DNA from 3 places in the Alkalihalobacillus sp. R86527 genome. Region 2 is predicted to be linked to each of the others. Evidence: riboswitches for the same ligand, from Rfam matches in the RefSeq annotation. Region 2 holds a riboswitch; each other region holds the start of a gene.
What was found. A riboswitch is a leader RNA that binds a small molecule or an ion and turns the genes downstream of it on or off. The one in region 2 is predicted to bind S-adenosylmethionine.

Region 1 (2,264 bases), 1.4 Mb from region 2:
TTACATATTGGAATGGCTATGAAAAAGGATTTACGGGGATAATCGAAGCTTTTATCGAAGCAGATGTATTAGATGCCATGGTGTTTGCCCTCCTGACAACGGTTCTATTAACATTTGTTTTTTATTTGTTCCAAAAGTTCACTCTCAAGAATCTCGTCACCTTTTTTATTGAAGGTGGGAACGATATGATGGCTGTAATCGTTTTACTCACAGTTGTTTGGGGACTTGCTTCCTCAGCTGAAACTTTAGGATTTTCAACCTTTGTTACACAGAACTTAAACTGGATTCCTGTATTATTTGTACCACCGGTCTTGTTTCTTGTTGGTTCGTTTGTTTCTTACTTTATCGGTTCCTCATGGGGAACATGGGGGATTCTCATGCCACTTGGAATATCTCTTGGTGCAACAACAGGGACATCATTACCTCTTGTGATCGGTGCTGTATTTGCAAGCGGGACATTTGGAGCATTTTCTTCACCTCTAAGTGATAACACGAATACAATAGCAAAAATTCTCAAATTAAATACAATGACTTATGCAACATTCAAGCTCAAGCCAGCACTCATTGGTGCTGCTGTATCTGCAATTGGTTATTTTGTAATTTCTTTTATTATTTAGCGCACTAATGTAAGCTTTTCTATTGACACCTAGTGTTACAACCTTTAACATTGTCATTAACTTAATAATCCTTTTTCAAGGATCTTCTTATTCAGAGAGGTGGAGGGACTGGCCCTTAGATACCTCGGCAACGGATTCCTATAGATTTTATACGGGAGCACCGTGCCAATTCCTGCGGCGAAAGTCGGAAAATAAGAAGAGGCGATCGGTATAACCAACCCTCTTCTGTTCGGGCAGATGAGGGTTTTTTTATATGCACTCCTCATCAAACGGTTTATTAATAAAGGAGTGAACGAATATGCAACTTGTATCAAAAGATGAAGAAAAAAAACAAATGATGATCAAAAGCCTTTTAGGAAAAGGAATCTATAAGAAAAATAATAAACAGCTTTATATGTTATCTCTGAGTGAACTCGAAGACATATATTTAGAAAAAGCTGGCCAAAATAGAAACGACACTTGGAGAAATGGAGTGGAAACAATGGAAAGAGCAGTATTTGCAGCAGGATGTTTTTGGGGAGTAGAAGCACTATTTCAGCAGTTAAATGGGGTAACGTCCACATCTGCTGGCTTTACCGGAGGAAAAACGATCGATCCTTCCTACGAAGAAGTCTATAAAGAATTAACAGGGCACGCAGAAGCTGTACTCGTAGAATATAATCCAGCAATCATTTCATATGATGAGTTGCTTCAAGTATTTTTCGAAAACCATAACCCAACTTCACTGAACCGTCAGGGAGAAGATGTTGGCACTAGATATCGCTCAGCTATTTTTTATAGTTCTGATGAGCAAAGAACGTTAGCTGAAAAGGCGAAAGCAGAACTTACGGCATCTGGAAAGTTCAAAAAACCGATTGTAACTCAAATTGTACCTGCAGCCAATTTCTATAGAGCTGATGAATACCATCAGAGCTACCTTGCGAAACATGGTCAATCTTCTTGCAAAATTTCATGATAGGATAAAAAAGGCTTTCCCTTAAAGATTTGGGAAAGCCTTTTTGTATACTCTATCTCCGGTTAACACCAATATGATCTAAGAATAGTTTACCTCTCTCTGATTCATCAAACTTAAAGCGAATAGAAGTGAGCTTCTCCGGTTGAAAAGAACTGTTTTGATCCATAAATGTTGTCATCGGTATATTGAAGGTTTGTAAAACTGGTTCTGTAGGATCACCAAATCGCGCTTCTTCATAAAATTTTGTTTTCGTATGCTGGATAGGGAGGACCGGATGCATACTCATAACATCACTTATTTGTACACTTGCGGATTCCCCGTTCTCAGAAGTAGCAACAATACTAAAATCCATTACAACTTCTTCCTCGTCAGAAACATTTCCTGCTGTGAAGGTTAAGGCGCTATTCTTATTAAATGAATAAGGGTTTTCCAATAACTTCTTAAACGAAAGCGTATATGAGCCATTCTTTGAATAAGCATGATCCCATTTTAGAAACACTCCGTGATTATCTCTTACTTTATTTCTTCTAAATTCCAATTCACCTTCATACCATTGCAATAATCCCTCGGCATCCATATTGAGATAAGGAGAAGAAGCCGTGGAGACATCTACATCCTCTTCAAAATCACTAAAGATATGATACGAAGGATCCTCATATTTATTAATATAGGTTGTCGAAGGTAGCCATTCT
Region 2 (2,264 bases):
AGCAAATTATGGTCAATTACTATTTGTGGTTCTAGGTGTATTGATATCTGTGGGCGGACTTGTAATCATGTTTATCGGAATGACAGGTGTTTTTGTTCCAACAGATATCACTTTCTTATGCATGACCCCAGATACTATGCAAAACCTCAATGACCGACTTATTCCTGTTATCGCTCATGACCGGGCTGGCTTTGGAAGTGCACTCGTTAGTGTAGGTATCTTAGTGTTATTTATTTCATTATGGGGATTTCGAGAAGGTGAAAGCTGGGTTTGGAACACGCTGGCTGTAGGAGCACCACCTGCATTTCTAGCAGGCATCGTCACTCATTTTGTTATTGGATACACTTCGTTTTTTCATCTTCTTCCAGCATATCTACTGGTAGCCATCTATGTCTTAGGGCTATATTTCTCTTATCCATATTTAAAGAAGCGAGGTTCATAGGTAGTGTTTGATAGCAGTAGAAAAGACTCAATTTATTGAGTCTTTTCTACTGCTTTTTGCAAAGGAGCTAAATAGCCCCTTATACTTTTTCCCCATTCACAAAAGTCGCTTCAACCACATTCCTCGTATCAAAAGGATCACCGCTCCATATAACGAAATCCGCGTCCTTTCCTTCTTCTGTGCCAGCCTGCGCTTCGGATTTTCTCCAAAAGCTGCTTTCATTCCGGACGGTTCTCGAATGACCATTTGATCGGTTGGTTTGATGAACACCTTTAAGGTGAACAATCACAATTCGACAGAATGTGGGTGGTGACAGGTACCGATCAAAGTCCCCTTGACGCATGCTGGATAAGGTACTATACTGTTGAGAATAGTTAAACAATATGAATAATTCGAACTCTTATCAAGAGTGGCGTAGGGACTGGCCCATTGACGCCCGGCAACCATCTCAATTCGTGAGAAAGGTGCTAATTCCAGCAAACGAGCAATCGTTTGAGAGATGAGAGAGAGTTACATAATGGTGAAAAACACCCAACTCTCTCTGTCCAACAGGGAGAGTTTTTTTAGTTTATGGGTAGACAAAAGGAAGGGGAGTTTCAGCGTTCTAATGCAATCGTATGTTTTCGTAGTTTAGTGCAAAGACGCTTTAAATTAGTATAGAAAAGAAAGGGAGTAGGAGAATGAAGAAACTAACGCTATTATTAGGTGCACTATTATTAATTGTAGTAACAGGATGCTCTGGTAGTGCAGAGTCGGGTGAGTCAGATGAAGGTCCTTTGAAGGTTGGGGTTACAGCTGGACCTCATGAGGACATTATGAAGAAGGTAAAAGAAGTAGCTGAAGAAGATGGATTTGAGATCGATGTCGTGGCGTTTAATGATTACGTGATGCCGAATACAGCTCTTGATGAAGGTGAACTTGATGCGAATGTGTTTCAACACGAACCGTATTTAAATGATTTTGTTGATGAGCGTGGCATGGAATTAACAAAAGTTGCGACAACGATTAATTTTCCGATGGGGATTTATTCTGACCAATACGATGACCTGGATAAACTGAAGAAAGGCGACAAAGTAGGTCTGCCTAACCACTCTACTGGGGAACCCCGAGCGCTAATGTTATTTGAAAAGGCTGGCATTATTGAACTTAAAGAGGGTGTAGGGGTTGAAGCAACAATAAAAGATATTAAGAAAAATCCACTCGATCTAGAATTTGTTCCTCTTGAAGCTTCACAGATTCCAAGACAGCTAGGCGAGCTCGCTATTGCGGCGATCAACACAAACTACGCGATGGAAAGTGGACGAGTACCAACCGAGGATGCGCTTGAAATGGAACCAAAGGATTCTCCATGGGTGAACGTGATTGCAACCCAATCAGATGATAAAGATGATGAAAGAATCAAGAAGCTAGTGGAATATTACCATTCAGATGAGGTGAAGAAGTTTATTGAAGAAGAATTCAACGGTTCAGTCATAGCATCTTGGTAATGTCGTAAAGGAGAGAAGGAAATGATTCGATTAGAAAACATCACCAAAGCGTTTCAAACCGGAACGACTGTAACGAAAGCCTTGGATGGCGTAGATTTAAACGTTGAAAAAGGCAAGATTTATGGCGTGATCGGTTACAGTGGGGCTGGTAAAAGTACTCTTGTTAGAACGGTCAATTTATTAGAGCGACCAACGGAAGGCAAGGTGTACATTAATGATGAAGAGTTAACAGGTTTATCAGCAGGTAAGCTAAAGAAAACACGTCAGCGAATAGGTATGATCTTTCAATCATTCAATCTATTAAAAACGGGGACGGTTTATCAAAATATAGCCGT
Region 3 (2,264 bases), 3.1 Mb from region 2:
ATTTCTTCCATGCTTAACGGCACGCTCACGAATATCCTCGGCATAATACCGGATTCGCTCTGGTGTAGGACCGCCAACAAAAACACACTCCGCATGCTTTGAAGCAAATTCGCGTCCCTTCTCGGATGTTCCAGCTTGATAGATGACAGGCGTTCGTTGTGGCGATGGTTCACTAAGATGAGGCCCTTCTACACTAAAATAGTGACCTTCATGATCGATTTCATGAACTTTGTATGGATCAACAAGCGTATCTGTTTGATGATCTTCAACAACCGCTCCATCCTCCCAACTGCTCTCCCACAATTTGTAGGACACGTCCATATACTCATGAGCGATATCATACCGTTCATCATGACGAATCATCTTATCGAGACCAAAGTTACGTGCTGCATTCGGTAAATAAGACGTCACAACATTCCAGGCAACTCGCCCTTTCGTTAGATGATCAAGCGTCGAAAACCTACGGGCATTTCCAAACGGTGCTTCGTATGTCGTACTCACCGTTACAGCGAATGAGAGATGATTCGTGACACTTGCCATCGCTGGAACAAGAAGAGCAGGATCGTTGATTGGAACTTGCAACCCGTCACGAATCGAAGGATCTTTACTTTTTTGATAAACATCATACACACCGAGAACATCCGCAAAGAAAATCGCATCGAATTTCCCTTTCTCTAACGTCTTAGCAAGATCGATCCAGTAGTCTAAGTCTTTGTATCTCTGATGACGCTTGCTCTCTGCATGTTTCCATAGCCCGTGTGAATTGTGCATCGAACTGTTCATGTCAAACGCATTTAAAATAATTTGTTTACTCATCTCTCCATACCTCCACTCTTTTTTTAAGACGCAAAAAGGCCTCTTCATAAGAAAAGAAGAGGCCTTGAAAAAGCAACTGTCTTTTCTTATCCTTCAAGCATTGCTTGCTGGAATTGGCACAGTACTCATGCGAGTCTGTTGCCGAGGCTTCAAAGGGCCAGTCCCTCCACCTCTCTTGATAAGAAAGTTTGTTTTATGGAATTTAACGATGAATATACAGCACCGATTCATGACCTGTCAACAAGATATCAAAAAATTATTTCTTTTCTAATTACTTGTTGACATTGGATTAATTTGTCTTTATTCTATTCTTTAACGCGCTAATACATTTATCTAGAGTCAGGGGAGGAATCTGGTCCAACGATCCTGCAGCAACCGCTTATCTTAAGCAAGGTGCTCATTCCAGCAGACTTTTTGTCTGAAAGATGAAGCTTGTATGGTTCGAATCATGGAGAGCCTAAGTCTACTTTCAGCTGAAAGTAGACTTTTTTTGTATAGAAAAAAAGGAGGATACTGATGCCACTCGTAACTGAAAAACAGCCAAACTTAGAAGAAGACGTCAAAGAACTTGTAGAACGGTTTAAAACAAGAGCCGCCAAATACGATGAAGAGGAAAGGTTTCCTTACGAGAATTTCGAAGACTTAAAGGAGAAGAATTTTCTATCTCTCACTGTGCCAAAAGAATACGGAGGCTACGGTCTTAACCTGTACGAGTTCTTGAAAGTTCAAGAACAGCTAGCATCAGGTGATGGTCCTACGGCTCTATCGCTCGGCTGGCAGCTTGGCGTCATATTAGAAATCGCTGAATTAAGAGCGTGGGATGAAGCTGTATTCTCTAAAGTGTGCGAGTTGATCGTAAACGAAAAAGCACTCTTAAACCTCGCGCAAACAGAAAAAGCGACCGGCAGTCCTTCACGCGGAGGCATTCCTCTTACGACTGCTACCAGAACGACAAACGGCTGGTTGATCAATGGACGGAAATCGTTTACGTCGATGGCGGTGGCTCTGGATTATTCGATCGTGACCGCCGATGTGGACCAAACCGGTAAGAAAGGGTATTTGCTGATCGACCATAAGCTAAAAGGTGTTCAGGTCGAGGAAACGTGGGATAGTATCTCGATGAAAGGTACGAAGAGTGATGATCTCGTTCTACATAACGTCCATGTTAAACCTGAAGATCTATTGGTAATCGAGGAGAATCACAAGGCATCCCCGAAAGGATGGTATCTTCAGATTCCCGCAGTGTACCTTGGCATCGCAACGTCAGCCATGGACTACACGGTAGAATTCGCCTCCTCCTTCTCTCCTTCCACTCTTCCTGGACCTATTAAAGATGTCTCGGAAGTACGTAGGAAGATTGGGGAAATGCAGTTAGAGATATTCAACGCGAGAGAAGTTCTTTACTCTGTCGCAAAGCGATGGAGCGAAAACCCTGATAAACGTCATAA

Region 1: linked by a shared signal. The riboswitch ahead of msrA (peptide-methionine (S)-S-oxide reductase MsrA) and the one ahead of SJY16_RS03215 (MetQ/NlpA family ABC transporter substrate-binding protein) in region 2 are both predicted to bind S-adenosylmethionine.
Region 3: linked by a shared signal. The riboswitch ahead of SJY16_RS19495 (acyl-CoA dehydrogenase family protein) and the one ahead of SJY16_RS03215 (MetQ/NlpA family ABC transporter substrate-binding protein) in region 2 are both predicted to bind S-adenosylmethionine.

Annotation. Positions count from the first base shown of each region.
Region 1 is NZ_JAXHBW010000001.1:2,001,867-2,004,130, reverse strand. It holds gene SJY16_RS10180 (Na+/H+ antiporter NhaC family protein) at 1-617, shown strand, start outside; SAM riboswitch class I at 702-815, shown strand; gene msrA (peptide-methionine (S)-S-oxide reductase MsrA) at 916-1,572, shown strand; gene SJY16_RS10170 (alpha/beta hydrolase family protein) at 1,625-2,264, opposite strand, start outside.
Region 2 is NZ_JAXHBW010000001.1:626,149-628,412, forward strand. It holds gene SJY16_RS03210 (dihydroorotate dehydrogenase) at 1-442, shown strand, start outside; SAM riboswitch class I at 840-948, shown strand; gene SJY16_RS03215 (MetQ/NlpA family ABC transporter substrate-binding protein) at 1,123-1,929, shown strand; gene SJY16_RS03220 (methionine ABC transporter ATP-binding protein) at 1,951-2,264, shown strand, end outside.
Region 3 is NZ_JAXHBW010000001.1:3,729,307-3,731,570, forward strand. It holds gene SJY16_RS19490 (LLM class flavin-dependent oxidoreductase) at 1-816, opposite strand, end outside; SAM riboswitch class I at 900-1,001, opposite strand; SAM riboswitch class I at 1,143-1,248, shown strand; gene SJY16_RS19495 (acyl-CoA dehydrogenase family protein) at 1,333-2,264, shown strand, end outside.